Regions from separate parts of the Thioalkalivibrio sp. ALJ15 genome, predicted to be linked through region 3. Evidence: predicted binding sites of a transcription regulator. Region 3 holds the regulator's gene; each other region holds the start of a gene.
What was found. The regulator sigma-54, encoded in region 3, starts transcription at its own class of promoters, with help from an activator protein. The targets are predictions, from matches to a motif close to TGGCANGNTNCNTGCTT.
Positions count from the first base shown of each region.

Region 1: the regulator sigma-54 is predicted to act here: its motif matches at 1,864-1,880, upstream of G015_RS0105475 (nitrate regulatory protein).
Region 2: the regulator sigma-54 is predicted to act here: its motif matches at 1,595-1,611, upstream of G015_RS0107635 (PEP-CTERM sorting domain-containing protein).
Region 4: the regulator sigma-54 is predicted to act here: its motif matches at 1,165-1,181, upstream of G015_RS0110010 (DUF4168 domain-containing protein).

Region 1 covers NZ_KB912057.1:394,890-399,150, forward strand. The annotation lists gene G015_RS0105470 (CmpA/NrtA family ABC transporter substrate-binding protein) at 1-36, opposite strand, end outside; gene G015_RS0105475 (nitrate regulatory protein) at 505-1,830, opposite strand; gene G015_RS0105480 (DsrE family protein) at 1,957-2,313, opposite strand; gene G015_RS0105485 (hypothetical protein) at 2,405-2,647, opposite strand; gene G015_RS0105490 (TIGR04282 family arsenosugar biosynthesis glycosyltransferase) at 2,658-3,344, opposite strand; gene G015_RS0105495 (TIGR04283 family arsenosugar biosynthesis glycosyltransferase) at 3,337-4,041, opposite strand; gene G015_RS0105500 (TVP38/TMEM64 family protein) at 4,056-4,261, opposite strand, start outside.
Region 2 covers NZ_KB912058.1:183,498-187,758, reverse strand. The annotation lists gene glyA (serine hydroxymethyltransferase) at 1-1,121, opposite strand, end outside; gene G015_RS0107635 (PEP-CTERM sorting domain-containing protein) at 1,691-2,365, shown strand; gene G015_RS0107630 (PEP-CTERM sorting domain-containing protein) at 2,697-3,329, shown strand; gene G015_RS0107625 (TAXI family TRAP transporter solute-binding subunit) at 3,565-4,261, shown strand, end outside.
Region 3 covers NZ_KB912056.1:48,563-52,823, reverse strand. The annotation lists gene lptB (LPS export ABC transporter ATP-binding protein) at 1-645, shown strand, start outside; gene G015_RS0100285 (RNA polymerase factor sigma-54) at 704-2,197, shown strand; gene hpf (ribosome hibernation-promoting factor, HPF/YfiA family) at 2,200-2,538, shown strand; gene G015_RS0100275 (PTS sugar transporter subunit IIA) at 2,543-3,013, shown strand; gene hprK (HPr(Ser) kinase/phosphatase) at 3,081-4,112, shown strand; gene rapZ (RNase adapter RapZ) at 4,113-4,261, shown strand, end outside.
Region 4 covers NZ_KB912059.1:161,569-165,829, forward strand. The annotation lists gene G015_RS0110005 (DUF4197 domain-containing protein) at 221-925, shown strand; gene G015_RS0110010 (DUF4168 domain-containing protein) at 1,258-1,653, shown strand; gene G015_RS0110015 (bifunctional diguanylate cyclase/phosphodiesterase) at 1,719-2,957, opposite strand; gene G015_RS0110020 (hypothetical protein) at 3,216-4,163, opposite strand; gene G015_RS0110025 (hypothetical protein) at 4,183-4,261, opposite strand, start outside.

The sequences.
Region 1 (4,261 bases), on a different contig from region 3:
CGACAGGCCGGAGGCCTTTTTCGTGTGATCGGTCATTGCGGGTTCACTCCCCTTGTCAGCAAACACGTCCCAAAAACGAAAAAAGGCGTCGCATCAGCCCGGCCGCGTTTGCAGCCGGGTGATGGACGCCTTTGTCCAGTCCCACGGGAGGCCCGGTCATCGGGTCTCCCTGTTGTCAGGCGACGAACCGCCGTTGGCTCGTCTTGCTCAGTCTCCTGCAGGAGGTGTGCCAATTAGCTGTTGCTAATCGACTCTCGTGGACCAAAGCCCACCCTGACGCGGAAAAATCGGACGGTTCCCGGTAAACAATCGAATCCTGGCAGGGGAATGACGATCACAAGCGGCACCACCCTGGGGCACGCCGGCGGTGCAGATGAACCGCTCTGGTGCACACCCCGTAGGAGCCGCCTTGGCGGCGAAGCCCCTGCCATTGTCGGACACTAGCAGGGGCTTCGCGGGCAGGCCCGCTCCCACAGGGGCGGAATCCCTTTCCCCGCGTATTAGCTACAGGTCGCCCTTGCCCAGGAGGTCGGACATCGCGACGGTCGCCTCGGCGACCTCGGCCAGGCGCCGGTTCTGGTTCATCGCCGTCTGGCGCAGGAGCTTGTAGGCCTGATCCTCGCTGAGGCCGCGGTGCTGGATCAGCAGCACCTTGGCGCGCTCGATGGTCTTGCGTTCGGCCAGGGCCTGGCGTGCCGCATGCAGTTCGTCCTCCACCGACTGCAGCCGGGTCGCCTGGCGCTGCACCAGGTCCATCACCGAGTGCCCGACGATCGGGACGTTGAGTACGGTCTCGCCCTCCTCCTGCGTGCTCTCCAGGCCCTCCGGCGCGCCGAAAAACACCGCATACGGCACGCTGTCGCGCAGCTCCGACTCGGCGAGTTGCTCCACCCGATCACGCACAGCGCCCAGGTCCGCGCGATCCGCCGTGATGCGTGCCGAACAGCACTCGTTCAGGTGCATCTCCAGCAGGTCCTCGATCTCCTTCATCGCGTCGATGCGCGCGGTGGTGCAGGCAAACCAGGTCTCGGCGCGGGCCGGGTCCGGCAGGGGATCGCCCCGGAGATCGCCGTGGGTACAGGCCTGACGGCGCAGCCGCTCGACCTCCGCCGCGAAGCCCGCGCCCTGCAGTTCCTGCCAGGCCGCGCAGGCGGGCTTCGGGGCAAACTCGGAGAAGATCCGAAACGAGCGTTCCTGGGCATCGATCCGGTGCAACAGGGACTGGCGCAGTTCGCCATCGAACACGCCCTGACCAAAGCCGGCGGCCCCGATCGCGCGTTCCTGGCCCGCCAGCTCCTTGCCCTGCATGAAGTTCAGCAGGGCCACCAGGGCCCGCGAGACCTCCGGGTCCGTGGCGGAGTCAGCGGCCTCGAACACCACTGCCAGCAGCGACCGGATCAGCTCGCTGAAGCCGCGCATCGCCTCCATCGGCGAGAGCGTGCGTTCGCTGACCTCCGCCCGCAGGCTGGGCAGACCCGACAGGCCATGCAGCGCCAGCGCCATGCGCCCCAGCAGACGGCTGCGCGCGTGGGCACAGGCCCCGGGCTCCAGCCAGCCATCAAGGTGTTCACGAAACGCCTGTGCGGTGGTGTCGGATTCAGCTCGGTACTGCGCTAGTTCGTCCGCATAGCGCTGGCCACCGGAGCCGATCCAGAGGCTGGAGGCACCGCGTTCGCGCTGGAGCTGATGCACCAGCGCGCGGATGCGCCCGACCAGCTGTACCGCCTCCAGCAGGCGCTCCAGGCTCACCACCTCGCACTTGCGCGAGGCGACCAGGAAGTCGCCAATGGCCTCTTCGAAGGAAAAACTCGGGGATGGGGTCTGGGTCATGCTCGTCGTCCGTGGATCACTCCCGGAACAAACAAGCATGCGATGTGCCAGTTCGAGGGGCTGACACAGGAGACACGGGCAAAACGGGCGGGGGATCACACCCCACCCGCGGACCGGCCCGCTCGATCAGAAGCTCATGGAGCGGTCGAAATCGGCAACGGCCTGGACGTACTGACCCATGCCGGCCATCTCGGCGTTCGGCAGGAAGTTGTGCTCGCCGACGTCGCGGCCCTTGGCGCAGGCCTCGCAGGCCCAGAACGGGACGCCTTCCTCGACCAGCGAATCCACGATGTCCTTCATCGCCGGCATGTTGTGGCCGACGATCTTGTCGTAGACATTCCGGTTGGCGATGTTCACGGCCTCGCCCTGCAGCCAGACGGTCACGTCATGGCCCTGCTGCTTGGCCACGTTCGCGGCAATCATGCCGAGAGTGGCGCGGGTCGGGTCGTCAGTACCGGCGGTAACAGCAACAATAAAACGCATGGGACTCTCCTTGGTCACGTCAAAGTGGCAGGCACCGTAGCGACCCAAGTCGGGACCGTCGAGTTCCCACAAGCCTCAAGGAGACGCCGAGTCAGGAAGCGCCTTTCGACGTAATGCTCATGCGATAGAGCTTGAAGGCCATCAGCAGCCAGGGAATGGCGTGCATGATCAGGTCGAGGATATCGATCGGACGGGTCAGCTCGCCCTGGAAGAGCCAGCGGATCTTCTCGACGATGTGCGGTTCGGGGACATAGGGCGACAGCCCCAGGGTGGCCACGAACAGTGCAAACAACCACAGTGGGGAACGGTCGACCCAGGCAACAAAGGCTTTCATGGCGCGCATCCTACCCGAAGCCTGGGCCGACTTGCGACTGCTCTGGGATCGGGGACTCTCGAGGTGCCCCAATGCCACGCAGGAGCACCGGCGGACAGTGCACCAGGTCCTCCGGTCGGTCGATGTCCGCCCGCGCTTCCAGCTCCGCCCAGACAAGACCCTGCGCCTGGGCCCGCTCACGGGTCTGTTCCAGCACCCGATCGCTGCCCCACTCGACGGCCTCGAACAGCCCGGGGACGGGCCGCGCGGCGGCCAGCAGCACATAGCCACCATCCAGCGCCGGGATCAGTGCCACATCCGCCCCTTCAGCCAGCGCCTTACGTGCAGCGACCAGGTCCCCGACACCCAGCGTCGGGGCATCGGACCCCATCACCAGTGCCGGAAACGGCCCCACCTCCAGTGCATGGCGCATGCGGGCCCCGAGGTCATCACCCACCTGGCTGTGCAGGGAACAGCCAAAGCGTTCCGCACAACGCTCGAGGAACGGATGATCGGTATCCGGGGTGCACCACAGCTCCACATGGTCCGGTGCCACCTGACGGGCCACGTCCAGCGCGTGCTCCAGCAGCCGTTCGTGCAGCCGTGCGGCGCCCTTGGCACCCAGCGCGGGAATCAGCCGCGTCTTGGTCCGGCCCGGCTCGGGCGCGCGGGCAAAGACCAGCACGCGCGGCGCATCCGTCGGCCGACGTTCAGGCATCACCACGATAAAGTCGCGCCAGCCCGTCCGGGTTTGCACCCAGCCAGTAGGCCAGGCGCAACCGCCACATCAGCCAGATCGTGCGCCAAGCGCCCTGCCGCTCCCAGCGCCGGGACGACGTGACCAGCCACGTGCGCAGGCACCTTGGGCGCCCCACCGATCGCTTCAGCCGCCGCGAGAGCTCGATGTCCTCCATCAGCGGCTGGTCCGGCCAGCCGCCTACGGCATCGAACGCCGAGCGTGTAATGAATATGCCCTGATCCCCGGTCGCGATCCCGCTCAGACGCGAGCGCAGGTTCATCATCGCGGCGATCAGCGCGAATATTCCGCGACCGCCCGACAGGCGGACGTCGAAACGTCCCCAGGCGCGATCGTCCCGGGCCACCGCGTCGCGCAGGGCATGCACCGCCACCCCGGCTCCGTCCGGAAACGTGGTGTCGGCATGCAGAAACCAGAGCGCCTCGCCTCGGGCGCGCTCGGCGCCGGCATTCATCTGCCGTGCGCGCCCCGGGGCGCTGGACAGCACACTCACACCGCATTGCCCTGCCTGCTGGACAGTCCCGTCCGTGCTCCCGCCGTCGACCACGATCACCTCGCAGTCGAGGATCTCGCCCAGGGTATCCAGCAAGGGCGGGAGAGATTCGGCTTCGTTCAGTACCGGGATGATCACGGACAGGAAGGGTGACTCCCGCGACATGGTTGCTACGGGACTCAGGCTGGCGACTGGACGGCTTTCTGCCCCTGCCAGATCCGGCGCAACAGCCGAGGCAGCAACAGCAGCAGGGCCAGCACGGCGAGAATCGCCAGCCCCAGCTGGACCCGGTTGTCCGTATCACCCGCCACCATCTCGCGCGTAGCGTGGCCCAGCCAGGCATAGGCGAACAGGCTGGGGATCAATGCGACCAGGGTCGTGATCG
Region 2 (4,261 bases), on a different contig from region 3:
GTGAAGCCACGCGTGGTCAGAGCGGCGGTGCCGATGCGGATGCCGGAGGTCACGAATGGGGATTCCGGATCGTTGGGCACGGCGTTCTTGTTGACCGTGATGTTGGCGCGACCCAGCGCGGCGTCCGCGGCCTTGCCGGTCATGCCCTTGGACACCAGGCTCAGCAGGAACAGGTGATTGTCGGTCCCGCCGGAGACGATGTCGTAGCCACGCTCGACCAGGACCTCGGCCATCGCGCGGGCGTTGGCGATCACCTGCTTCTGATAGGTCTTGAATTCCGGCTCCAGGGCCTCCTTGAAGGCCACCGCCTTGCCGGCGATCACGTGCATCAGCGGGCCGCCCTGGGTACCCGGGAAGATCAGCGACTGGAACTTCTTGTTCAGCTCCGGCTGGCCCTTGGTGATGATGAAGCCGCCACGCGGCCCGCGCAGGGACTTGTGCGTGGTGGAAGTGACCACGTGGGCGTGGTCGATCGGGTTCGGGTATTCGCCGGCGGCGATCAGGCCGGAGACGTGGGCCATGTCCACCATCAGGTAGGCGCCCACGGAATCGGCGATCTCGCGGAAGCGCTTCCAGTCGACCACGCGCGAGTAGGCGGAGAAGCCGGCGACGATCATCTTCGGCTGGTGCTCGGTGGCCAGGCGCTGGACCTCGTCGTAGTCGATCAGACCCTCGTCGGTGATGCCGTACTGCACCGCGTTGTAGATCTTGCCGGAGAAGTTCGGCTTGGCGCCGTGGGTCAGGTGACCGCCGGCGTCCAGGCTCATGCCCAGCACGGTGTCATGCGGCTGCAGCAGGGCCATGTACACGGCCGCGTTGGCCTGCGAGCCGGAATGCGGCTGCACGTTCGCGTAGTCGGCGCCGTAGAGCTGCTTGAGGCGATCGATCGCGAGCTGCTCGACGATATCCACATACTCGCAGCCACCGTAGTAGCGCTTGCCCGGATAGCCCTCGGCGTACTTGTTGGTCAGCACGGAGCCCTGGGCCTCCATCACGCGCGGGCTGGTGTAGTTCTCGGAGGCGATCAGCTCGATATGCTCTTCCTGGCGCTGCGCCTCCTTGCTGATGGCGCCCCAGAGTTCGTCGTCGTAGCCGTGGATACTCATGTCGATCGAAAACATTCGGATCTCCCGTTTCATTACTTTCGTGGATTCGGTTTCCCGGCGCGCCGACTCACCGGCGCAGGCCTGGGAAGGGGGAAACAAAGACGCGTAATGATAGGGGATGCGGGGCTTTTTTTCAGGTGGCCGCCACGCCATGGCCAGACCACCGTCCAGGTAGCGCACAACGCAAGAATCCAAAGCCTTCCGTATTTTCAGCTACATACGGCCTATTGCGCGCTGCCGGGCAAGCTCGACAGGGTAGCCATGGCCTCCGGCGCGCACGGCCTGGTGTCCCGTTTCTTTACACCCAATCCTGGCCGGGTAAACCCCTCTCGCGGCACTGAGAATGTACCCGCCGGGCGCCACTCACCCGAACGGCGTAGTCGTCGGTGTCACACTTTTTTACGCCCATCCAGTCCCGCTGCCATCCGGCAAAAGGCGCATCCTCCTATCGGTCTGTTTTTTCGAATGAATTAGCGCGCATATGGGAATGGCACCGTTTCTGCATAGCCCTGAGTGCACAAGGACCGGATGGGCCGGATCCGCGCAAGCCACCCAGGGGGCTATTCCCAGGGAAGGTGCATCGAATGAACCCCAAACGTACTACACCCTATTTCGCGAGTGCCGCCCTGTTGCTGGGCCTGGGCCTTTCCGGCGCCGCACAGGCTTCGTTGATCAGCTGCGCCAGCCTGGATGGCGGCGTTGAAAACCGCGTCACCGCCAACATCGGCTGCCAGATCCTCGAACCCCTGGATGGGCATGCAAACGACCCTGTGGGAGGCGACCCCTCCAACTGGATCGTCAACACGGCCGGTGGCACGGGCTTTTTCGGCATCAGTGACTGGCAGTTCGATGGCCGCTGGGAAGATCCGCCGAACAGCAACGGCGATCCGCTGGAGTTTGATCCGGCCGATCCGACCCTCAACCTGGTCACGCTGGACGGAACCTCCCAGGGCGGGACCTGGACACTGGATCCGAGCTTTGTCTACGGCGACCTGCTGTTCCTGTTCAAGGATGGCCGCGGCACCAATCTGACCGGGTTCCTGATGACTGGCTATAACGGCAGCTACCTCTCGCCATTCATTGACCCGCCGTTTGACTTCCCGGGTGCAAGCCCCAAAGACATCTCCCACGTGAGCATCTACTACCGTCCGAACGGGCAGGTACCGGAGCCCCACACACTGTTGCTACTGGGTCTGGGTCTGGGCTTGCTGGGTATCGCCGTCCGCCGCAAAGCACGCAGGGACACGATGGCGGCCTGATCACGTCCTGCTCGACTTGGCATGATGGCGCCCATGTGGCGCCATCATTTCGTTCATGCCTCCTGATCCACAGTGATTCGCTCGCCTCGACCGAACATGTCCGGTTCTTTTACATCTCGGCCGTAACCCACGACCGCCTCTCCACATCAAATCTCACAAGCGATTGTTTCATCGCCCGAATCCCCCATCTCGTCGAACATGGCACGAAGCGTGCTGCATTCCCGCCTTGTGAGTGATGGCACTTTCAGGCGATCCGCGCCCCAGCCGCATTCATGAGAAACCATGGAGGGACTTTCGTCCCATGGAGGTAAGCTCGATGTCATGCAAGCCATTGCTCTCGTTCCTGGCCGGAACGGTGTTCCTGTTGACCCTGTCGCTCTCCGGGGCCACCCAGGCCGCACTGCTCGATTGCACTGCCCTGTCCGGCAACGTCGGTGACAAGGTCACCAACAATCTCGGCTGTCAGATTTTGTCGCCACTGGATGGCGCAGCCACCGACTCCACCACCGGCGATCCCTCCAGCTGGCTTGTGAATACCGCGGGCGACACCGGATTCTTCGGAATCAGCGACTGGCTATTCGACGGCCGCTGGACCTCCCCCGGGTCGAACAGCTCGACCCTCGCCAGCTTTGATGGCAATCGCCACAGCGGGCAATGGAACCTCGATTCCGAATGGGACTATGGAGACCTGCTGTTCGTGTTCAGTCATGGCAGTGGCACCAACCTGGTCGGCTTCCTGATGACCGGGATCAATGGCAATTACAGCTCACCCTTCACCCAACCGCCCTTCAGCTATCCGGGTGTGGCCACACGCAACATCTCGCATATCAGCGTCTATTACCGTTCGGGCGAGGTCGGCACCGTCCCCGAACCGAAGACGATGCTGCTGATGGGACTGGGGCTCGGCCTGCTCGGGCTGATGCTTCGCCGGAACCGACGCCAGGGGCCCCGTTTTCCGGCCTAGGCGAACGCCCAACGGCCCGTCGCCGCGCCATCAAGGGCACGCCTGTCGGGCGTGTCCTTTACCCTGATTGAAGAGGGGCCTGCACAGGACCGCGGATGACCGAAGGCGAGGCGATCCCCATCGCCCCCGGCCCGCAGGCACAGTCGACCTGAACGCGAACGTGCTATTTGATCGGCGTCTCCCTAGAATCCTCGGCACTGCCGCGATTCGTTCCCGGCATGACCCCGGAGGGCGTATGAATCGATCCAGTGTGCCGAGGGCCGACCGGCGATGGCTGCAACGCCTGCTGCCAGTGCTCACCCTGGTCAGCCTGCTACTGGCCACCACCGCGCAGGCCGAATCGCGCTTCATCAATATCGGCACAGGCGGGGTCACCGGCGTGTATTACCCGGCGGGCCAGCACCTGTGCCGCCTGTTCAACACCCGTCGCGACGAGCACGGGATGCGCTGCACAGCGGAGAGCACCGGCGGCTCGGTCTTCAATCTCAACATGATCCGCTCGGGCGACATGGACTTCGGCGTCGCGCAGTCGGACCTGCAGTACCACGCCTATCGGGGCTCCGGGCGTTTCGAGGAATTCGGGCCCGCTCCCCATCTCCGGGCGGCGTTCAGCCTGCATGCCGAACCCCTCACCCTGGTGGTGCGCCCCGACGCAGACATCGAGGGGCTGGATGACCTGCCCGGCAAGCGCGTCAACATCGGCAACCCGGGCTCGGGCCAGCGCATCCTGATGGAAGAACTGATGGGGGCGCTGGGCTGGGACCAGGACACCTTTCGCCGGGTGAGTGAGCTGCCCTCGCGCGAGCAGGCCCAGGCGCTTTGCGACAACCGCATCGACGCCTTTGTATTTTCCGTCGGCCACCCCTCGGCCGCGATTCAGGAACCCATCGCGACCTGCAACGCCCGACTGGTGTCGATCGAGGGTTCAACCG
Region 3 (4,261 bases):
CCAGGGGAGGTCGTGGGCCTGCTGGGACCGAACGGCGCAGGCAAGACCACCTGTTTCTACAGCCTGGTCGGCCTGATCCGGCCCAATCGTGGCCGCATCACGCTGGGTGACCGGGACATCACCCGGGCCCCGATTCATTCGCGGGCCCGAGCCGGGCTGGGCTACCTGCCGCAGGAGGCCTCGATCTTCCGTCGGCTGAGTGTTTGGGACAACCTGCAGGCGGTGCTGGAGCTGCGCTCGGAGCTCGACCGCCACGAGCGACGCCGCATCGGCGATGCCCTGATCGAGGAGTTCCAGCTGGAGACCGTGCGCCACAGCCCTGGGATTGCCCTGTCCGGGGGCGAGCGTCGTCGCGCCGAGATCGCGCGGGCACTGGCCGGTGACCCGCGCTTTATCTGCCTGGACGAACCGTTTGCCGGCGTGGATCCGATTTCCGTGGGTGATATCCAGGCCGTGATTGGGCATCTGGCCCAGCGCGGGATCGGTGTGCTGATTTCCGACCACAACGTGCGCGAGACCCTCGGAATCTGCGACAGGGCCTATATTCTTAGTGAGGGCCGCATCCTGAGCGCCGGGACCCCGCAGGAGCTGCTGGACGACCCCCAGGTGCGCCGCGTGTATCTCGGAGAAAACTTTCGACTGTGAACATTGATCAGTGTTTCCTTAAGATGATCTTGATGGTCACCATGGACCTCAAACCGCGATGCTGAAGCCCGGGCTTAATCTGCAGCTGGGGCAGACGCTGACGATGACCCCGCAGCTGCAACAGGCGATCCGTCTGCTGCAGCTTTCCACGCTGGAGTTGCAGGCGGAGATCCAGCAGGCGCTGGAAAGCAACCCCATGCTCGAGCAGGTGGAGGACGAGGGCGAGGAGGCCCCGCCCGAGCGCCCGGAGGAAGGGGGCGAACGGGTCGACGGGGATCGCATGCAGGCCGACACGGCTGGCGATGACGTGATCCCCGAGGAGTTGAGCACCGACAGTCGCTGGGACGACATCTACGAGCCCGCCCCGAGCCCACGCGGCCTGGACGACCGCGACCCGCTGGAGAATACCTCCGACGGCGAGGACGAGGGCCTGCAGGACCACCTGCTCTGGCAGCTGCATCTGAGCCACCTGACCCCACGAGACCAACGGATCGGGGCGGCGCTGATCGACGCGATCAGCCCGGACGGCTATCTGGACAGTGAACTCGAGGCGCTGGCGGAGATGATCAGCCAGGGCGAAGACGAGCCCGTGGGGGTCGACGAGGTCGAGGCGGTGCTGCACTGGATTCAGCAGTGCGACCCGCTGGGCGTCGGTGCGCGGGACCTGCGCGAGTGCCTGGAGATCCAGCTGCGCCATTTGGCGCCGGATGCCCCGGCGCGTGACGCGGCTCGAGCCATCCTGGAAAACGGCATGGAGAGCCTGGCCAAGCGGGACTACCGAGCCCTGCAGCGCCAGTCCGGCGTGCGCGACCCGGACGAGCTGGCGCGGGCGCTGGACCTGATCCGCACCCTGAATCCGCGGCCCGGTGCCCAGATCAGCGAGTCCACTTCGGAATATGTGGTGCCGGATGTCTATGTCCGCCATGACCGCGATGGCTGGCGCGTGGACTTGAACCCGGAGATTGCGCCGCGCATTCGCATCAACGATCTCTATGCGGGCATGGTGCGGCAGGTCTCCGATGCGCGTGATAGCGCGTTTATGCGCGATCAGTTGCAGGAGGCGCGCTGGTTCCTGAAGAGCCTGCACAGCCGGAACGACACCCTGCTGCGGGTCGCCCAGGCCATCGTCGTGCGCCAGCAGGGGTTTCTCGAGCATGGTGAGGTTGCCATGCAACCGCTGATCCTGCGCGATATCGCCGAGACCCTGGAGATGCACGAATCGACCATCTCGAGGGTGACTACACAGAAATACATGCACACCCCGCGTGGGGTATTCGAGTTCAAGTACTTCTTTTCCAGTCATGTTGGCACAGCCGATGGCGGCGAATGCTCGGCGACCGCGATCCGTGCCATGATTCGGGAATTGATTGGTGGCGAGACCCCGAACAAGCCACTGAGTGATGCAAAACTGGCCCAGATCCTGTCGGATCGGGGCATTAATGTGGCCCGACGCACCGTGGCCAAGTACCGCGAGGCTATGCACATACCGTCTTCCAGCGAACGCCGGCAGATGGCGAGTATGCCCAGTGGAACCAAGCAAAAAGGAGCCTGACCATGCAGATCAACCTGACCGGCCATCACGTCGATATCACCGACGCCCTGCGCGACTACGTGAACGAAAAGTTCGCGAAGCTGGAACGCCACTTCGACAAAGTGATCGACGTGCATGTGGTGCTGACCCACGAGAAAAACCAGAACCTGAACAACAAGGCGGAGGCCAATCTCCAGGTCAGCGGCAATCACATCCACGCCGAAGCCAGTCACGAGGATATGTATGCGGCGATTGATGGCCTGATCGACAAGGTGGATCGTCAGCTGATCAAGCACAAGGAAAAGGTCAAGGACCATCACCGCGCCGAGGGTGCCCAGCGCAACCGCGAACAGGCCCTTTAACGCAATGACCATTGCCGAGCTGATCACCCGCGCCCGTATCCGGCTGGAGCCCGAGTGTTCCAGCCAGAAACGGGCGCTCGAGACCCTGGCCGAGTTGCTGGCCGTCGGCGGCGAGGAGTCCGCCGGCCCGGCCAGCGGGGCCATCTTCGAGGCCCTGTCTGCCCGCGAGAAGCTTGGCTCCACCGGTCTGGGGCATGGCGTGGCCATCCCGCATGGGCGTCTGGCCGAGCTCGATGCCCCCCGGGTCGCGGTCCTGCGGCTGGACCAGGGGGTCGACTTCGACGCCATGGACCACGAACCCGTGGACATCCTGATCGCACTGCTGGTGCCCGAGGCGGCGACCAGCGCGCACCTGGACCTGCTGGCGCAGCTGGCTCGCGGTCTCTCGCAGCCCGACAATATCGCCTCGCTGCGCCGTGCCGGCGACGCGGACGCCCTGGAACGCGAACTGACCCGGGCCTTCGGCGACGCCTGAACATGGCTCTCCCGGCAGTACTTTCTCTCTTACGACGCCCCGTGCCAGCACTGCCGGAGATTCGTGCATGAACGAGGCACTGGGAGAGGGCGGCATCGCGCGCGACATCACCGTAGAGGTCCTGATCCAGGCGATGGGCAATCGCCTGGATCTGCGCTACGTACACGGCGAGCAGGTCGCACCGGATCGCAACCTGGTCGGCGGTGACGGCGACGACCTGCCCCTCGCCGGGCACCTCAACCTGATCCGGCCTAACCGTATCCAGGTGATCGGCGATTTCGAGGCGCGCTATATCGCGCGGCTGAGCGATGATCAGCGCGAGCAACTGATCCTGGAGATGGCCCGCACCGGGACGACCGCGGTGATCTTCGCCGAGGACACCTGCCCGTTCTCGGAGATGCCGGACGTCCCCGATGAGCAGCTGCCGCTGATCTTGTGCTCCTCGACCAGCAGCCACGAGATTATCTCCCTGCTGCGCTATTTCCTGCAGCAGCGGCTGGCCCATTTCGAGGTGCGCCATGGCGTGTTCATGGAGATCCTCGGCATTGGCGTGCTGATCAGCGGGGCCTCCAGCGTGGGCAAGAGCGAGGTGGCGCTCGAGCTGATCTCGCGCGGGCACCGGCTGATCGCCGACGACGCACCGGAGTTTGCCCGCATCGCCCCGGATATCGTGCGCGGACACTGCCCGGCCCTGTTGCAGGACCTGCTCGAGGTCCGCGGGCTGGGCGTGCTGAACGTCCGCGCCATGTACGGGGATTCGGCGATCAAGGGCGGCAAGTATCTGCGGCTGATTATCGACCTGCGCGACCACGGCGAGCCCTCGCCGGTGCCGGATGACCGCCTGAATGGCCGCCGCGGGGAGATCGGCATCCTCGGGCTGCGTATCCCGCTGATCAGCCTGCCGGTCGCGCCGGGGCGCAACATCGCGGTGATGATCGAGGCGGCGGTGCGCAACCACATGTTGCACATGCAGGGCTATGTCGCCGGCGACGACCTGCGCGCACGTCAGCGCCGGCAGATGAGCGGCGAGCCCGAGGAGCCGCCGTACCACCGCGCGATCCCTGCAACCACCGTCCCCAACCCGGACCCGGAGGGCTGAATGCGACTCCTGCTGGTCAGTGGTCTGTCGGGTTCCGGCAAGACGGTCGCCCTGCATACGCTGGAGGACGCCGGCTATTTCTGTGTCGACAACCTGCCGCTGCCGCTGCTGCCCGGGCTGATCGAACAGGTCCGCAGTGGCGATTACGA
Region 4 (4,261 bases), on a different contig from region 3:
GCCGCTTGCGGGTAGTACCTCTACCCGCTGCACGATGCGCCTTGCCTCGGCAAACCTGGGGTACCAACGCGAGTGTGTCCATTAGTCAGTGTTTCCTTAACAATTGAGCATGCGCGGGTGGATCGCAAGCCTGGCGCGGTGCTGGATGTGACAAGCGGGGCACGGGGTATGCGAGGCGTGATGTGTATCATGCCCCGTATGATTCTGTCGGAGTGTCCGCATGCGTAATTCGCCGCTCTTGTTGTTGCTGTTTCTGCCGTTCTTTCTCTCGGCCTGTGCCGGACTGGATGTCCGCGACTTCGGTTTGAACGGCGAGGGGAGTGGTGGTGACCGGGCGGAAGAGGCGGTCCGCGAGGCCCTTCGAGTCGGCACCGAACGAACCGTGGAACGGACGGGGCAGGAAGACGGCTACTGGGGCAACCAGGCCATACGGATCGGTCTGCCGCAGGAGTTGCGGCAGGCCGGGGATGTGCTGCGCAGCGCTGGCATGGGCAGCCAGGTGGATGATCTCGAGCGGCGCATGAACCGGGCCGCCGAGGCGGCCGCACGGGAGGCGGCCCCGGTGTTTGTGAGTGCGATTCGGGGCATGCAGCCGTCCGACGTGCACGCGGTACTGCGCGGTGATGACGATGCCGCGACCCAGTACCTGCGCGGTGCGTCCGAGTCGGATCTGCGCGAGCGCTATGCGCCCGTGGTGCGCGAGCATATGGAGGGTGCCGGGGTGTACCGGGTGTACCAGCCGCTGCGCGATGCAGCCAGCCGTATCCCCGGCCTGGCCGATCTGGATGTGGACCTGGATCGCTATGTGACCGACCACGCACTGGATGGTCTGTTTACCATTCTGGCGGACGAGGAACGTCGCATTCGCGAGGATCCGGCCGCGCGCACGACGCAGCTCCTGCGGGAGTACTTCGGGTCAAGCTAACCCAGGCGCCGAGCACAAACGGCCGGGCCCCGTGGCATTGCGCCTCGGGGCTTTTTTGTGGGTGAAGGGCCTTGCCGGCGTTGAACGAGGCGGCCCCAGGGAGTGAGTCGAAGCGACACGGGTCGGGGCGATGCATGTGTCTGAATGACCCACCTCTGGATGTGATTGGGACCCGTCCGATCACTGCATTCAGGTGCGGAAACCGCCTGGCGGCGCGGCATGCGGCATTCAGGCCATGTTGGCACGGAGGCTGCATCGCTACGGGTCAGACCGCGCGTTCATTGCGACGGGCTAACGCAATCCAACCAATCTGAAGAAGCAGGAGGCGCAGAATGGGACACAAGACCGGTACAACTTATTCGATCGCCCTGGCTCTCGGGCTCGCATTGGGTGGTGCGGGCACGGTGGCAGCGGATGATCCGCATGTGTTCGAGCAGGAATGGACCGATGATCCCGAAATGTCCGCCGAGGACGTCAGTGAAAGCGATCTGGAAAGCTTTCTGGCGGCCGCGGATGCGGCCCAGGACATCCGCGCGGAATACGCAGATGACATCGCGGAAGCAGAAGGCGAGGGGGCCCAGGAGCTGCGCGACGAGGCCAACGACGAGATGGTCGCCGCAATCGAGGATGAAGGGCTGACCGTCAAGGAATACCAGGAGATTGCTTACCTGATCGACAACGACAGCGATCTTGGTGAGCAATTCGCCGAGGTGGCGGGGGACTCGTAGCCTCCACAAGCACTACGCCTGCTATCTCCCAGGACCCCGGTGGGCGAACCGCCCACCGGGGTTTTCTACGCCCGGGCGCCGCTCGGCGTCGGCGGGTGGTCCGGGTCAACCTCCTCGATCAGCAGAAGGGACGGGATTTCGTCCGCGGTCAGGGGCCGGGCGAAGTAAAACCCCTGGATGCGGTCGAACCCGAGTTCCTCGCTCAGGCCGATCTGGTCCCGGGTCTCGATGCCCTCGGCAACGGTCTTCAGCCCGAGCGATCCGGCCAGCAGTGCGATGCCTCGTGCGAGGTCTTCGGCCGAGGGGTCGTGGCCGAGGCTGGATACAAGCTGGCGGTCGAGCTTCAGCGTATCGATCGGAAACCGATTGAGATAGGCGAGGGACGAATACCCGGTGCCGAAGTCGTCGATGGCGAGCTGTACCCCCAGGTGCTTCAGCGCCTCGAGGGCGGGTTCGGCGTCCTCGAGCGCGAGCACGGTCTCGGTGAGTTCGATGGTCAGGAGTTCGGGTGGCAGGTGGTGGCGCTTGAGCGCGGATGCGACGTCGTACGCGAGTTCGGGGCGAATGAAGTCGCGGGCGGAGAGATTGATCGCGGTGTACCAGGGTTCGCGGCCATGGACCTGCGCAAGGGTCTTCCACTCCTCGGTCTGTCGGCAGGCCTCGGCGATCACCTGCGCGCCGATGTCGTGTATCAGCGAGGAGTCCTCCGCCACGTCGAGAAAGTCCGCCGGCGTCAGCTCGCCGTGCGCCGGGTGCTGCCAGCGGATCAGCGCCTCGACCCCGACGAATCGATGCTGGCGGATCGAGTAGATCGGCTGGTAGCGCAGAAAGAACTCGTTGTGTTTCAGGCCCCGGCGGATATCGAATTCCTGACGCATGCGCCGCAGTTCCTCGGTGACCGGATGCAGCGCGGGAATGACCAGCCAGGCCATCAATTGCCCGATCCCGACGAAGAAGGCGGTGCGCGTCAGCCAGCGTTCGGTCTCCTGTGCGGTGGCGGCGGCGACGTCCACATAGGTCAGGGGCCCGGCCAGTACGCCGGCCACCAGTGCCACGACGAGGGCGGCGCCGGGCCCAAAGCGCGCGGCGGCAAACAGGATGGGCACGTAGTAGAAGTGCGGCACGATGCTGTCGGCGCCACCCGCCAGGTACGGGATCAACCAGGAGAGCAGCAGGCCTGCGAGGATGATCAGTGTCGCGGAGACAAAGGACATCCCGACCCAGGCGCGGAGCGTCGTTCGAGCCAGGTAGTCGGAATACCGGGTATTGCCTGCCAGGGGTTGAGCCGACTCGAACCTGGACATTGCGTGGCATCCTTTGGCCTTCCTGGCCGGCTTTGCACCCTGTTGCGGCAGGGCGGGTATGGCGGCGCGGTCACGGTCCTTTACCGGTTCGCGCCCGGGCCTTTACACGCAGCTATAAGTGGTTGTTCCGGGAGTGTAGTTCATATGCGCCGGAACGAGACGTCCGGGCCCATCAGTGATTGAGCCGGGTGCTTTTTTTCGGGGCTTGAGGGAAACGGCGCAGGGCGGGAGGTCCTGCCCCGCGGCCGTCAGCGTGGCCTAGTCGCAGGCGGAACGCTCGGCGGGCAGGTTGCCGCGCACGCAGGCGCTGATCTCGGGTGGGCTCTCGTTGCTGCGCATACGTACGAAGAGGCCATCGATTTCTCCAGCGGCGTTGGTCGGGTAATGGTCGCCCATGTGCATGCCGGCCCCGTGCAGGACCCAGTAGTTGAGCATGTTCGCCTCGCCATGGGGCTGTTCCAGGTAGACCAGGGTGGCGCCGTGGGCCATCTCGGTCACGATCAGCCGCCGGATCCGCTCGCCGGCCTCGAATTCGACATAACCCAGCGCATGGCTGCTGACACTGCCGCCGCGCATGCCCTGCATCTCGGGTGCGTGATTGGTCTGGATCAGTCGGAAGCGACCGTGGGGCTGGCCGTCCCGCATCTCGCCGTCGAAGCGCATAACCATCTTCATGCTGCTGTCCATGGCGGAGGCGGCGTACAGCCGCCGCGCCTCCTCGATGCTGGAGACGGCCGCCGGCTCCATGGCCTGGTGGTTCTGGTACCAGGTCATCCAGAAACTGACGGGCCCGTTGTCGACCGTATCCGGGCAGGCGCCGTCGGCGTGCAGTTCGAAGCGGTCAAAGCCCAGGTCCACCGAGCCGCGTCCCTTGTTGGTGACCAGGGCGCGGGTAAAGATAACCTCGGACGGCGCTTCGAGGTTGGCCATGATGCGGTAGCGATCGTCCCAGGCGCACTGCGTGGCACTGCGACCCGGCAAGGCCTGACGGCTGATCTGCCGCGCCTCGCGCGATCCACGTTCGCTGCGATAGGCGTCCAGCAGCGCCCGGGTGCCGGGTTCCAGCAGGCCCGTGTCGACCGCCTGGATATTACGGTCGAATTGGCGGTCGGCGCCCGGCGTGGCGTGGGCGAGCGAGGTCGTCAGGCCCAGGCTCAGGATCGCGCCCATGGCGAGCATGCGGGCAGGCGTCAGGTGGATTCGCATCAGTGGGTTCTCCGTGGGTTTATTGCCATTGCAGGTCCATGCGTTGCTGCATGCGGTGCCATTCGGCGGTGATGATGTCGCCCGCCACGCGATGGGCG